2 regions of the Paenibacillus sp. J22P143 genome follow, and region 1 is predicted to be linked to the other one. Evidence: a T-box and tRNA genes for the amino acid it is inferred to sense, from the RefSeq annotation. Region 1 holds a T-box; the other holds one or more tRNA genes.
What was found. A T-box is a leader RNA that pairs with one kind of tRNA and senses whether it is charged. The one in region 1 lies ahead of leuS (leucine--tRNA ligase), so its partner is inferred to be a tRNA-Leu.

Region 1 (9,680 bases):
CAACAATTTTACCATTGATCTGCACAACGATTTCGATTTCATTATCCACGGTCCACGACTCATCATAAGCTGGCCACGCTTCGTATGTGATGGATTCCACGCCGCCCAATTTCTCCCAAAGCTCTTCCGCTAAATGAGGAGCAATCGGGGATAGCATTTGCACGAAATTTTTCATCGCTTCCAGAGGTAGACGCTCTGTTTTGTAAGCCTCATTGACAAAAATCATCATCTGGCTAATCGCGGTATTGAAGCGAAGTGCCTCGTAATCCTCGGTAATTTTCTTGATCGAGCGGTGCCACGTGCGCTTGAAGGTATCGCTGCCCAGCGTTTCATCCCCGCTAATTTTCGCTTGAACCTGGCCGTTGTCATCAACGAACAGTCTCCATACGCGATTCAAGAAACGGTAGATCCCATCTACACCTGTTGTATTCCACGGTTTAGTCGCTTCAAGCGGCCCCATGAACATTTCATAAATGCGCAATGTATCCGCACCTTGATCGCTCACGATGTCATCCGGATTCACAACGTTTCCGCGAGATTTACTCATCTTCTCCATGTTCTCGCCAAGAATCATCCCTTGGTTAACAAGCTTATGGAAGGGCTCTTTGGTATGAACAAAACCAAGATCGTAAAGTACTTTGTGCCAGAAACGCGCATATAGCAAGTGCAGAACCGCATGCTCCGCTCCGCCAATGTACAAATCAACAGGCAACCACTGCTTTTGCAGCTCATCCGAGCAGAAGGCTTGATCATTCTTCGGATCAATGAAGCGCAGGTAATACCAGCAGCTTCCTGCCCATTGCGGCATTGTATTCGTTTCGCGGCGAGCTTTCATGCCTGTTTCAGGATCTATTGTATTAACCCACTCGGATACGTTAGCAAGTGGTGACTCACCTGTACCAGATGGCTTAATTTCATCCACTTGTGGAAGCAATAACGGCAGCTGATCCACAGGAACTGGCTTCATCGTGCCATCTTCCAGGTGAAGAATCGGAATCGGCTCACCCCAGTAACGCTGACGGCTGAACAGCCAATCTCTCAAGCGATACGTTACTTTACCGCGGCCTTTGCCATTTTGCGTAAGCCAAGCGATCATATGACTGATCCCTTGCTCAATGTTTAAACCGTCGATTGGACCTGAGTTGACATGCTTACCATCGCCTGCATAAGCTTCCTTCTCCACGTCTCCGCCTTGAACTACCTCGATAATTGGCAGGTCGAATTGCTTCGCAAATTCCCAGTCGCGTTGATCGTGACCTGGAACCGCCATAATCGCGCCCGTGCCGTATCCGCCAAGCACATAATCAGCAATCCAAATTGGCACTTTCGTGTCATTAACCGGATTGATCGCATAAGCCCCTGTGAACACACCGGATTTGTCTTTCGCCAAATCTGTACGCTCCAAGTCACTCTTGCGTGAAGCTTTCTCTTGATATTCTTTGATCGCAGCAGCTTGCACTTCTGTTGTAATCTGCTGAACAAGCTCATGCTCAGGCGCCAATACACAGTAAGTTGCTCCGAATAATGTATCTGGACGCGTTGTGAAAACCGTTAGGCTTTTCTCAGCATGGCCTTCAATCACGAACTGAACCTCAGCTCCCGTTGATTTCCCAATCCAGTTGCGCTGCATATCTTTAATACTTTCAGACCAATCAAGCTCTTCTAGATCCTCAAGCAAACGCTCCGCATACTCCGTAATTCTCAAAATCCACTGACGCATCGGCTTCCGAATAACCGGATGGTTACCACGCTCACTTAATCCGTCAATAACTTCCTCATTTGCAAGTACAGTACCTAGAGCCGGACACCAGTTCACTGGAACCTCATCTACATAAGCAAGACCTTTATTGTAGAGTTGGATGAAAATCCACTGCGTCCATTTGTAGTACTCCGGATCCGTTGTACTAATCTCCCGATCCCAATCGTAAGAGAAGCCGAGTGATTTAATTTGACGGCGGAACGTATCGATATTTTTCTTCGTGAACTCTCTCGGATCATTCCCTGTATCCAACGCATACTGCTCTGCAGGAAGTCCAAATGCATCCCAGCCCATTGGGTGAAGGACATTAAAGCCTCTCATCCGTTTAAAACGGGAAACGATATCAGTCGCCGTATAGCCTTCAGGATGCCCTACGTGCAAGCCCGCGCCTGATGGATAAGGAAACATATCTAAGGCATAAAATTTCGGTTTAGCCGAATTTTCCAGTACCTTAAATGTTTTCTTGGCATCCCAGTATGCCTGCCATTTGGGTTCGATCGCTTGCGGATTGTAGCCTTGTTGCTCTTTCGTTTCTTTCAATTCCTGTGTCATGACTCCATGCCTCCTTCAAGTTGCTCTCTGCTCATGTATGCAAATACGCACAAAAAAACCTCACATCGCTAGCGGATATCGCTAGGGACGAGAGGTATAATTCCCGTGGTACCACCCTAGTTAACACAAGGTATTCTTCACCTGTGTTCACTCTGCCCCTTAACGCGGGTGAGACGATCCAGCTAGCGCCCTCACTTCCAGCGGTTCACCTTCTAGCTCCGAGGCGAGTTCTCAAGACTAACATCTGCCGGCTCACACCCTAGCTCCGACTCTCTGAAAGATGCTGTACAAGGTACTATTCCTCATCTAAGCTTTCCATACAACTGATTAGCTTTGATTATATGTAAAATAATGCCGCACTGTCAAGCCGAGGGCGAATCCCTTTAGGATTATTTTTTCGCAATAAAGAAAGCTCGCTCTGTCTTATCCGTTGGCTGCTCCCACGTAAAGTCAGAAGCTTGATGTACCTCACGAAAGCCTACCTCGATTAGCATCCGTTCTAGCCACTGCAAGGGATACGCTCTTTGTTCATGCGTTTCATCAATGCGCCGGAAGGTTTCGCCTGAGCCTCTGTCTTTGACGAAAATCGTTAAATCATGTTCAATCTGAACACGTTCCTCATCTAACTCACTTGTCCAAATGTAAGCAACATCGTCTTCATTTAGAAAAAAGGGCTGAGACTCCGCGTAGGCAAACAATTGAGCTGGTGTATGTACATCGAAGAGGAATAAACCACCTGGCTTGAGCCCAGCCAATGTCTGACGGAAAGCATCCACGATGTCATCTTCCTCTAGCAAATAGTTGAGACTGTCGCAAAATGAAATGGCAACATCCACTTCCTCGCTAAGCTCCCATTCACGTATGTCCTGTTGGACCCAACGAATGGCACCGCCGCGAAGCTGACTGGGTTGTTCGCTATGCTTCTGCTCAGCAACGGCCAGCATATCCTCGGAAAGATCGATGCCCGTCACTTGTATGCCTTCAGCAGCTAATGGAATAGACAAATTGCCTGTCCCGCATCCTAAATCCACAAGCGTTGTTGGTTTTACTTCGAAGCGTTCAAAGCCTTCCTTAACGAACCTCAGCCAATCTGCATAGGGCATGTTGTTCATTAAACGATCGTACGTATAGGCGAATTTCTCGTAACTCATCTCAGCCTTGCGTCTCCTCTTGTTTCAGATACGTCCAATCTGCTTCCTGATAAATGAGACCATCTTTCATCAGCTTGCCTAAAGCACGTTTGAAGGCTGCTTTACTTAGACCGAATTTATCCTTGATGATATCTGCCTGCGTTTTATCCGAGAATGGCATAGCATTCCCAGGACGTTCACGGAGCACTTCAAGAATACATTCTGCATCCTCATCGCGTCCTTTTTCCTTCGGAAGCCTCATCGATAGGTTAACTCGTCCATCTTCTTCACGCACAAATGCGATCCGAACATCAACTAGCTCGCCTACACGAAGCAAGCGTGTCCGCTCTTGTGGAATGATCAGTCCGATGACACCAAATCCTAGAACACCCGCCTCACATATGACGAATGTACCCATCTGAAGTGGACGATAAACACGAGCTTTAACCCATTGGTTTGTCCAACTCGACGGAGCTCGTACACATAGCGGAGCCAAGTCTTCTTCAAGCGCCAGCTTTGCAATTAATCGGCCTTGCCGATCGTGTGCAAGCGTTGCGAACACTTTATCCCCTACTTGAGGTCGAAGCTCTTCAAGCTCTGGCACATGTTTGTAGGGTAAAAGTAAATGACGACCAAGACCCATTTCTAAGAAATAGCCAAACCGCGGATGAATATCAACAACCTCTAGAAGCCCAACATGACCCATGGTCAGCAGCGGTTTCTTCATGGTCGCCATAATTCGATCCTGCGTATCGTGGAATAAGAACACTTCCACTTTGTCTCCAGGACTAATTCGGTTCCCTACAATTTCCGCATAAGGCAGCAGATAATCCTGATATCCATCACTCAGGAAAAAGCCATTAGGTGGAACTTCCCTTGCTACCTCTAGGGTAACAAGGGATCCTGCTTCATTTCTCATACGCGCTCCACAACTTTGGCATCGGACCAAAGTTTTTCGATATTATAATATTGACGATCATCACGATGGAAAACGTGGAGAACAACGTCCCCTAGATCAAGAAGTACCCATCTTGCTGTGTCAATGCCTTCATAGCTTCGAATATGAACACCATGCTCATGCGCTTTTTTACGAGCTTCGCCTGCAATTGATTGTACTTGTGTTTCCGAATTCCCGTGACAAATAACGAAATAATCCGCAATTGGGGATACGCCTTGCAAATTCAAGCTAACGATATCCGCTGCTTTTTTGTCTTCCGCTGCCTCAACAACGAATGCTAATATTTCTTCTGGGTTTTTACTCATGCAATCATCCTCCATGTCATTAGGTGTGTATTTGGATTTGTTCCAATAAATCGTTCCGTGTCAAAATAGTAAGTGGATAAATGCGCTTACCTTTGGATATCAAAAAGTTGATGGTGGAGTCAAAGCCGGCAATCAACGCGCGTTCGAGACTCGACTTAGCAAGTTCACGAATGAACTCGACTCCTGGGAAATCACGGCCTGGTTCCATATAATCCGCCAAGCATACGATTTTGTCGAGCTGCGTCATTTGTTCGCGACCGGATGTATGGTACCTGATCGCATCCAAAATCTCCTCGTCGTCAATGCCGAATTGCGTCTTCGCGATAAAAGCACCTGCGTGCGAATGCCACAGCTCCTTATCGAAAGCTAACAAGTCTTGTGGTAAATCATTGTCACGAATAATCTTAGCTTGCTCCTGAATAGGCCAATACTTGCAATAGTCGTGCAAAATCGCTGCGACATCCGCTTTGACCGCATCCCCGCCAAATCGTTCAGCCAGCAGCACACTCGTTTCCATCACACCAAGCGTGTGCTGCCAACGCCGCTCGGGCATTTGCTCCTTGACCGCTGCCATAAGGTCTTCACGTTTCATATAAGCGATTCACCTCCATGAATTGCCCTACCTTATCTGGTACAAGGTACCTCACGGGATCCCGATTCTCTCTCAGTGCCCGAATTGCTGTTGAAGAAATTTCAACGAGCGGCATCGGTACAAGCTTCACTCGATTTCGAATACGCTCGGGCAGTTGAGTCAAGTCCAGCTCATAACCAGGTCTGGCTAATCCAATAAAATGAATTTGCCGCACGATGTCATCGATGCGATGCCACTGCGGCAAATACTGAACCATATCGGCGCCAATAATATACGTGAACGCGATGTCCGGATATTGCGATTTCAACAGTTCGATCGTATCGATACTATAGGATACGCCGCCTTTGTTAATTTCGATATCGACTGGACGAAAAAAAGGATTGCCTTCCGCAGCAAGGCAAACCATCTCCCAACGCTGCTGGCTTGTTGCCCATGGTGCATTAGGCTTATGCGGAGGGACGTTGGCAGGCATCAGCCATACCTCGTCCAAGCCCCCTTCTACCCTCGCACGTTCAGCTGCGATTAAATGACCGGTATGGATGGGATCGAATGTGCCTCCCATAATTCCGACAAGCATACGTCCACCTCATTAGCGCGGCAGTTCAATCTTCTTATTGTCACGCGATTCTTTGTAAAGCACGACGATCTTCCCGATAACCTGAACAAGCTCTGCGCCAGATTTCTCGGATAATTCAGCTCCGACTTCTTGACGATCTTCTCCGCTGTTGTTAAGCACGGTAATTTTGATCAATTCACGAACTTCGATAGCTTCTTGAATGTGACGAATGATATGGTCATTCACGCCTCCTTTACCTACTTGAAAGATTGGATCAATGTGATGCGCGAGTGAGCGTAAATGACGTTTTTGTTTGCCTGTTAACATGGATGTCCCTCTATTCATTCTTATTCAGTTAATGACTGTTCTACCACCTGTCTCATCGCCTCAACCGGCGCAGGTGTATTCGTCCAATACTCGAAGGCATAAGCGCCTTGATAAATAAACATGCCAAGCCCGCCATGAATGCGAGCTCCTATAGCTTCCGCTTCACGAAGAAATCTCGTGATGCGTGGATTATAAATAAGATCACTAACTAGGTGATGTGTTCGAACTAGATGAAGCGGCATAGGAAGCTCGTCTATGTTAGGGTGCATGCCTGCTGACGTCGTGTTGAGAACAAATTCAACATTATCAACAATATCCCCCAACTCATCCATCCCTAAGCCAACGGTTTCGGTGAATGCGCCTATTGTAGCAGCAAGCTCAACAGCACGCGCCTTGGTACGATTCGCAATATAAATACAGCTCACGCCCTCTTTGGCCAAGGCATAAGCCACGCCGCGTGCTGCGCCGCCTGCACCGAGCAGAAGAACACGTTTCCCTTTGAGATCGATTCCCGTCTCTTCCTTCAAGGAACGTACATAACCAATCCCATCTGTGTTGAAGCCTTTGAGCTTGCCCGCTTCATTCACGATGGTATTGACTGCGCCAACGATCATAGCCCCTTCATCGATCTCATCGAGGTAGTTCATCACATCTACTTTATGTGGAATTGTCACATTCACTCCGCGGTATCCTAGAGCCCTGATTCCCCGAACTGCGTCGCCAAGCTCTTCAGGCTTAACGTGAAAAGCTGCATAAACCCCATTGATCCCCGCTTCCTGAAAAGCGCGGTTCAACATGATCGGAGAACGGGAATGCCTGATCGGATCCCCGAATACTCCGTATAGTACTGTATGACTGTCGATCGTCCGAGTCTTCTCCATGATCTCCCCATGTCCTCCTAAATCAACGACTCCCGTGTAATCACTTTAATGCCCTTCGGTGCATGAACAGCGAGCTGTGCACCAGCTAGACTATTCACTTTAATCCAGCCTAAACCTGAGATCAGCACATCCATCTGTTTCCCCTTCGGTATGTGCAGCGGATGCTTAACCAGCTTAGGAAGTTCTTCAAGATCAGCTTGCGCCGGCGGCGTCAGCATGACACCTTTGTGCTCTTCATACAAGTTATCCGCCTTCTCCAGCTTCGTGCGATGTATCTGAATCGCATTCGACGTGTAACAAGTAAAGGATTGATGCTCACCTTGGATAAAATCAAATCGAACGAGCGCGCCAAAAAATAACGTCTGAGCCTCATTAAGTTGAAATACCATAGGTTTAAGCGGTTTATCTGGCATAAGCGGCGTTAGATCACGCTTCTTCACGACCTCAGTCAGACGATGCTTGTACACTATCCCAGGCGTATCAATAATGAATTTGCCGTCATCAAGCGGAATTTTGACCAGATCGAGCGTAGTTCCCGGATATTGCGACGTCGTCAGTTCAGCTTCCAAATCACTGTAATCACTGATAAGGCGATTAATTAACGTCGATTTCCCTACGTTCGTAGCACCAACCACGTACACGTCCATGTTGCCGCGGTATTCTTGTACAGCAGAAATAACTCGGTCGAAGCCGATGTTTTTCTTCGCGCTGCAAAGGACGATATCAACAACCTTGAGGTTCTCTTCCTTGACTCTGCGCTGCACCCAGTTGATGATCTTATTAGCATTCGTCACTTTGGGCAGCAAATCAATCTTGTTAACTACGAGTAAAACGGGATTATTGCCGATAAATCGGGCAAGTGAGCTGATCATACTGCCTTCAAAATCAAAAATATCCACGATTTTCACAACTAACGCCTTCGTTTGACCAACATGTCCTAATAATTTCAGAAAGTCGTCCTGTTGAAGGGTAATGCTTGAAGATTCATTATAATGCTTAATCCGGTAACAGCGTTGGCAAATCAAAGGTTCCTTTTGCAAGGCTGCCTCTGGAATAAAGCCTAGCTTACTTTTGTCTTCTGTTTGCAGCCCAATGCCGCAACCCGCACAATGTTGTATTGTTTCTGTACTCATGAAACCTCCTATTTCTTCATCCTTGCTACTGCCCATTTCTCAATCAGACGATTCACTCTCGTAAATAGTCCTTCATCTTTTCTTGAGATCGGTTGAACTAGGATCGTGTATAGCCCCATTCGATTGCCGCCAAGCACATCTGTCAGCATTTGATCCCCGATAACAGTGGTCTGTCGCGTATTCGTTCCAAGCAGCTTCATCGCTTTATGAAAGGAAGCATTCGTCGGTTTTTTGGCACGGTGAATAAACGGAATGCCCAGTGGCTTTGCAAAGGTCGACACCCGGTTATGATGATTGTTCGACACAATGACAACTTTGAAGCCGATCTGCTGCAAATGATTCAGCCATTCTATTAACTCAGGTGTCGCATGTGGATCGCGTGCACCAACAAGTGTATTATCAAGATCCGTTATAATTCCGCGAATACCGAATCCCCACAGGTGATTGGCATCAATATCATAAATTGTATGAACAGACTGTCTGGGTACAAGCTTTTTCAGCAAACGAATTCCCTCCAACTGCTTCCTTGACATATACGTGAAACTATACCATAGTGCCTCGTTTGTTGCAAAAAGAAAAGAACATATTTTCCCACTAGGTTCTTGATGGCAACGGCAACCAGTCTAATACGCTTTGAATTTTGTGATCCCAATAGCCCCATTCATGTGTGGCTGGTTCTTCTTCATATGTCAGTTGCAATCCCTGTGCACGGCAATAATCCCGGAATCGAATGTTATCTTCGTATAGGAAATCTTCCGTACCACAGCATTGATAGAGCTGAGGTCTCTCTTGTTTACTAGCAACGAGCTGGTCTGCAAGATAAAATAAATCATTCGGGCTGTCTTTTATCGTTGATCCGTCGCCAAAAATCAATTGAAAATCATTTGGAAACGCAGTCGCTCTCCCAACAATATCAACAGCACCAGAAAGACTAGCGCCCGCTGCAAATCGATCCGGATGCGAGAGTGCCAGCTTCATAGCTCCTATCCGCCCATAGAAAGACCTGCTACGTAGTTTAACTCTCTTTCCTCTGCTAATGGGAAGAATGATCTCGCTATCGTTGGTAATTCTTCACTAATAAACTCCCAATATTTTGGCCCTGAAGCCATATCTGCATAAAAGCTGCGATTCACAGCTGGCATAACGACAGCGATACCGAGCTGGGAAGCGTATCGCTCAATGGAGGTTCTCCGCATCCAGATTGAATGATCATCAGACAAGCCGTGAAGTAAAAACAATGTGGGGTGCTTCTCCCCATAAGCATGTGAAGCTAGTCCGATTTGGCTTTTGGCAACTTGAGGTAATATAACATGCATGGAAGCTGCAACACCAAGGGATTCGGAGTGAAAATGACAATCGATGAACGCCATTTGAACAAATCTCCTCTCATTACGAAGCCACCCTCCTAGATGGGAGAGTGGCTTCGTTTTCTCATTTCATTTGTTCTTTGACACGAAGAATTAATTGGTTCGCTTGTTGATATTCAA
Region 2 (6,077 bases), on a different contig from region 1:
ATATGTGAATGGCCGAGAATATACGTACAATCTTTAACAATATCCCTTGCATATTTTAATGGATAGAACAACACTAACTATATTTACAGTGGAGGGATTTCCATGGCTGTACCGACAAGGAGTGAACTTATATCTTTTATTCGAAATGCAGAGTTAGCTTGGGAGGATGTCATTATCTCAGCAGAAAAGCAATCTATCGTTATACGAGGTGATCAATACTTTAGACTTCCAATAAAATTTTCAACTCGTGCTAAAGTAGCGGCCTATTTTCGCCAATATTGGAATACGCTCTACACTACACGAATGATTTGTTCTACTGGTGCACGATCCATTCGCGGAAGACTGTATATACCAGCAGGAGATACAGGACCTTTACCTCAGCGAGTTGTTCGACTTACTGTTATAAGCCGTGCAAGCAACCGACTTGTAGTTAGAGCTGTTCTACAGTCTTCAGACCTGGAAGAAGAAACCGTCGTCTATACGATTTCTCGAAATACAATAACAGGTAAACTAGCCATTGTTTTAAGAAAAGGTACTTATCCTGATTACCGATATCGACCTTGTGATTGATGCAACAATCGCCGTCGAATGGAATGGGTGAAGGTACGGGTTTAGGCTTGTAAAGCTGGGATGCGGTTGGGGGATTTGAACCCCCACGCCTTGTGAGCGCCACCCATGGCAACACCCATATCGGGTTTTTATATATAACCATTAGTACCTCCATAATTCAAATAAAATCGTGCTTTCATTTTGCCTAACCTGATTTGTTATGAGAAATGAGTTATAAATTATTTTATCTTTGTGGAAGTTGTAGAGTACTCCATGATAAATAAAGAAAAACAATAGCTAAGAAACAAAACAAGAAAGTGTAAAATAGATTTGATTTCCTTTCTTTAATTGCGTAAGATATACAAAAAATGACCATTGTAAACTGACTGAAGCTTCGATAGTATTGATTTTGTATATGATATATTCCAATGAACGAGACGATTGCCGTTAAAACAGCAACTATATTAAACCATGCTGGATTATTATTGAATTTAAATTTAAATTTCAAAGTCTTTAGCCACCTTTGTTTTACTTTGCATTTTAATTTCTGCATCCTAGTAAATGTCAGCTTTCATTACGTAGGAACTTGCTTTCATACATCTTTAAACTCAAATAGAAGAGAAAATCCAAAAAACCAAAAGGGACCAAGGGGAATTAGTTGAAGGCAGATTAAAATGACTCTCTTCTTTAATATTTTCATCTTCTTACCTCGCTGGATAAATCTAGTACTTACAAAAAATAGAATCAATAAACTAGCAATTACATTGATTATTTTCTTCTCTGTCGTTTGTAAAAATTGTAACCTGTCAACCCTACCCATAAATACATAAGAATTGTCAATATGATATTGAACACATTAAATATAATACCTATGATTGCTATCAATAAAGAAGCTGGCACTATGAGGTTATTCATTGATTTATCTGAAAGATAAACGTAAATTGACCTAGCCAATGCAATGACTAATAATGTAACAAAAACCAAATTTATTGACTTCTTGAATGTAAGTTCATTTCCGAAAGATTTTATCCACCACAATAGAAATATGATAGCTAGGATTATTAAGGTATCCCAAAATTTATATATCCTTTTCACTTCCAAACCTCCATTCTTATGTTTTCTTACCAAAAATAGAGAATTGTCACTCTATAATCAGGAAATAATACAAGTTCAACATAAGCAATAGATGTCAAATCAATAAATTTTTATCGTCATAAAATCATTCTTTCATCTGTCTATTCATCCCTCAATCCCCTGAAAGCAATATCCCCACTACTTGCTTGTTACTCGCATCAACAACTAAAGTTATACATGGAATAAAAGTGGCAAAGAACCTCAATGATATTGATTCTTTCAATTCATCTACAAGCGTCCAACCTGTTGGAATAAAGCAAAACTCCTCACCCAAGTCAAAATATCCCTTTGTGAAAAAATCCTGAATGTCATTTGTATTGTCAATATCATACTTATTTAACGCATTGAGTTTAACGGAGTAACGAGTAAGTTCTCTTTTTTTACCATCTGTCCATATACTCATGTCATTAGTTCTAAATAAGTCATGTATAACCTGAATAATTCCAGTGTTTGTGCTGTTAAACATTTTTTTTGAATCTTTCTTTAGATATTGCATATTAACAACATCAATTTCATCTTCAACATAAACAATTTTTACATCTTCAAAATGAGGTGCAATGTCATTCATTATCAGACTACGAGCAGTTTCATCTTTCGCAGAATAGACATTCATCATATTGTCTGCTAAAAGCACACTGCCAGCAGAAAGTAATCGTGCTAATTCAGTCATAGTTGCAGGGGATGCAAAGGAAACCTTTTTTAAATTAAATCGTCGTCTATGATGTATTTGCTTCAAACCTTTATCTGTTGGTTTAAACTCCTCAATCCAATCAAGCATATATACCATCCCTATCTTATGTACTGTTGTTGATTTTCTCAATTATACCATATAATGGTATTCCATTCTTTACCGTATCGCTTCAAATTTCACTCATAGTCGAGCGGTGGAAGTGCTATGACCCTTTCACCATTCAAACAACTTCATTTTGATGTAACCCCCCCCCCCCCCCACCCTCTCCAAGAAAAACAATAACCACCATTTCTGGTGGCTAATCCTTAAATATACGCTCAACTGCTCTTTGTTTATCTTCCTCACTAGGCATACTATAACGCAATATCATATCTGCTGAACTGTGACCACTAAGACTCTGAATGACACTATAATGTCCTCACCTGCCCTAACAAGTCCTGTAATGAAGCTGTGACGTGTCTGATGGGCATTGTGACCATGTCTCCATTAGATGCTGAACGCTTCTAACACTAATTCGCTCTTGCCTGTTGCTGATAAATAGTGCAGGGTGATTATCTGTCCTATCTATCTTCAAGATACTTTTCAATTGCTCTCCTTAACAATACCTTCTTTTCTGATATGTTTTGCTCTGTAAATGTATTCACCATTACGAAGTAAACTCGTCGCACCGTATCCACGATGGTTTGAATTAGGAATAAAACGAATTTCGAACGAAACTCGTTCAAGGTCATTAGATAAGATTCAATCGTTCTAGGTGACAAGTTTTTGTATTCACGATCATCTTTGAACTCTTGGATTGCAAACTTTAGCAACAAAAAAACCACTCCCTAATCAGAATTTAATGTTCTGATAGGTAAGTGGTCTAATTTATCGAAATCATGTGCAGGTATGCACACTATCTAAATTTAACCTTATAAAACCTGTAAAGCCTTACGGGATGCGGTCGGGGGGATTTGAACCCCCACGCCTTGTGAGCGCCACCCCCTCAAGATGGTGTGTCTGCCGTTCCACCACGACCGCAAGAGAGATAAAACAATGACCCGTAGGGGACTCGAACCCCTGTTACCTCCGTGAAAGGGAGGTGTCTTAACCACTTGACCAACGGGCCATAATATCATCATTGAACAATTCAGTTCAGTAAGGACGACAAGTTTTATTATAAAGGATTCCGCTTCCGTTGACAAGCCCAATTTATGGAAACAAATCCAGTCAAACAATGAAAAATAAGGAGCCCCATGTCCACGTTAGAAAAACCATGAAAGCGCCCCTATTTCATTCCACTATTTAATTTTGAAATAAGACACGGATTCATTCAACGTATTCACCACAGACCTCAGCTGTTCCGACGCAGCAGCAATGTTCTGCATCATCGCAAGCTGCTCCTCAGTAGCCGCTGCTACAGTTTGAGATCTCGTAAGAATCTGAGACGAACTTGCAGCAGAATGATCCATCGTCGCAGAAATTTCTTCCGAGCTTGCTGACATTTGCTGTGTAATAGCCGATGTCTCATGGATCTGTGTTACGATATGCGTCACGGATTGCATGATCGTTTCGAAGCTTAGGTTCACTTCCTGCATCATTTGTGAGCCTGCGCTCGCTTCCTGCTTGGTCGCATTCATCGACTGAGATACACTTTCAATCTCGACTCTCGTCTCGTGAATTAACTGATTGATGCCATCAGCCGATTCGATCGATTGTGTTGCTAGTTTACGGATTTCTTGGGCAACGACATTGAACCCTTTGCCATGCTCCCCGCTTGAACAACCGCATTCGCTTCTTTGACCCACTGATCGAAGGAAACCTGGAAGCTCGCTGCACTTTGCTCAATCGTCACGTTCTTCTCAGCTTGTGCGGTTTGCAGTAATTGCTTATCTTTTAAAATGGTAACAGCCTGACCGACCCTTGTATGCGTTTGATCAATATTGTCTTTGAGCGCCTTCAGCTGAGCCGTCTTCTCTTCTGCCGTTAACATGCCCGATACTAACAGCTGGTAGGCAGTTAAGGCCTGATACATATCACGATCGGCATTCAGAATGAGTGACGTGCTCCTCTCGGATGTCTCATACAATGATGAGGTTAGTTCATCCGTATTGGTCTTGTTTATCTGTAGCAGATACACACTCGTGCCTAAATATAACAGGGATGGAATCAATAGCAATAGGATGAGACGTACACGTATCGAAAATAATTTAGTCACTGGGCGTTCCTCCATCGTGAAGCTTTTTTTATTCACTATAGAGGACAAACATTTAACGGGTATTAGAAAATTGTTAGATTAGGTTGAGATTGAGGTGAACAAAAATAAGCCCAACGGCAAGATTGCCATTGAACTTATTTCGTGACGGAGAGAGAGGGATTCGAACCCTCGCACCGCTTACGCAGTCTAATCCCTTAGCAGAGGATCCCCTTATAGCCACTTGGGTATCTCTCCATATGGCTCCCCGAACAGGACTCGAACCTGTGACAACTCGATTAACAGTCGAGTGCTCTACCAACTGAGCTATCAGGGAATGAACAAGTTTTATTTTATTACGAAGGGGCCGGTAAGTCAAGTGTATACGATTTCAATTTTCCCCTGCAATTCCCACAGGCAAATTTACGTACATCCATTTTACGCTTACGAAAATATTCCGTCTTGCAATTCACACACTCCAGCCTGTATTTATAGGCTTGTTTCGCTTTGGGTCGAGGTAATGATTGGCAAAATCGGGTACCACCAACTTGGGCTAGCAAGGTTTTGAAATCATGATCACGATGCTTGTAGCCTCGCTTCAAAATATGCAAATGATAATGGCACAGCTCATGCTTGATAATCTTCTCGATTTCATCTCGGCCGTAGGTCTCCCACTGACTCCAACTGATCTCAATATCGTGTGATTTCATAAAATAACGCCCACCCGTCGACCGCAATCTTCGGTTAAAACGCGCCTGATGAACGAAGGGTCGTCCAAACGATTCCATAGAAATCTGCTCGATCCATTGCTGCAGCTCTCGATCTTCCATCCACGAACACTCCCAATGACAAGTCACGCGCACGGCTAATGACAAGTTCTTACTTGAATTTGTACCGTATGTACGGCTATACTGTCAAGTAGAAAAGAAGATCGAACGCCCTATACAGAAAGGATTTGAACCGTTCCCATGCCACAAATGCGCTATGCGATATTGAAGCTTGACCAGCAACTGGAATTCGTCGAAATGCCTTCCTCCTATTCCTATCAATTAACGGCTTTGAACCAACGTTTGCACAAGGAATTAGAGAAGTTGACTGCTGATCATATCCCCCAACTTCCACGCGTTATTGCTGAATGTGATGACTTGGAATTGATCGGTGCCACATATACGTTGATTCAAGGCTTGGATTACATCAATGGTCTCGAAAAAACATTCGCAGGCATCCAAGAAAAATCGTATCCTTTGATTTCCTTGCTCACTGAAATCCGCGCATTGCAAGCTCAGCTTGAGCAGTGGTACGAAGAGGAATTTGAGCTCTAAAAATAAAGGACCTGCACCCAATTTCCTAAACCTTCATATGCTATAAGTACATGGCGAAGAAGGGGATGGGCATATGCCTCAATGGCTTTGTAATCAATTAATGCGTGCCTTCCAGAACAAAAACCTTAGACAAATCCGATTATTGAATGATAGCTGGTACTTTTACCGCACTCGCCGCTCACAAGAGGAGTGGCCTGACAGCCAATCG

Region 2: it encodes a tRNA-Leu, which carries the amino acid that the T-box ahead of leuS (leucine--tRNA ligase) is inferred to sense. The anticodon was not compared.

What each region holds. Positions count from the first base shown of each region.
Region 1 is NZ_JCAUAQ010000004.1:312,471-322,150, forward strand. Features, by position in the region: gene leuS (leucine--tRNA ligase) at 1-2,311, opposite strand, end outside; T-box leader at 2,392-2,629, opposite strand; gene AC58PQ_RS10595 (class I SAM-dependent DNA methyltransferase) at 2,701-3,462, opposite strand; gene AC58PQ_RS10600 (CvfB family protein) at 3,464-4,360, opposite strand; gene rsfS (ribosome silencing factor) at 4,357-4,704, opposite strand; gene yqeK (bis(5'-nucleosyl)-tetraphosphatase (symmetrical) YqeK) at 4,724-5,296, opposite strand; gene AC58PQ_RS10615 (nicotinate-nucleotide adenylyltransferase) at 5,286-5,873, opposite strand; gene yhbY (ribosome assembly RNA-binding protein YhbY) at 5,886-6,179, opposite strand; gene AC58PQ_RS10625 (shikimate dehydrogenase) at 6,200-7,060, opposite strand; gene yqeH (ribosome biogenesis GTPase YqeH) at 7,078-8,193, opposite strand; gene AC58PQ_RS10635 (YqeG family HAD IIIA-type phosphatase) at 8,202-8,696, opposite strand; partial or broken gene AC58PQ_RS10640 (alpha/beta hydrolase) at 8,788-9,563, opposite strand; gene AC58PQ_RS10645 (transglutaminase TgpA family protein) at 9,625-9,680, opposite strand, start outside.
Region 2 is NZ_JCAUAQ010000005.1:134,672-140,748, forward strand. Features, by position in the region: gene AC58PQ_RS11555 (DL-endopeptidase inhibitor IseA family protein) at 103-570, shown strand; gene AC58PQ_RS11560 (hypothetical protein) at 1,796-2,461, opposite strand; tRNA gene AC58PQ_RS11565 (tRNA-Leu) at 3,313-3,394, opposite strand; tRNA gene AC58PQ_RS11570 (tRNA-Glu) at 3,411-3,482, opposite strand; gene AC58PQ_RS11575 (methyl-accepting chemotaxis protein) at 3,655-4,161, opposite strand; gene AC58PQ_RS11580 (hypothetical protein) at 4,077-4,571, opposite strand; tRNA gene AC58PQ_RS11585 (tRNA-Ser) at 4,717-4,805, opposite strand; tRNA gene AC58PQ_RS11590 (tRNA-Asn) at 4,809-4,884, opposite strand; gene AC58PQ_RS11595 (SprT family protein) at 4,904-5,377, opposite strand; gene AC58PQ_RS11600 (hydrolase/acyltransferase) at 5,516-5,869, shown strand; gene cmpA (cortex morphogenetic protein CmpA) at 5,943-6,077, shown strand, end outside.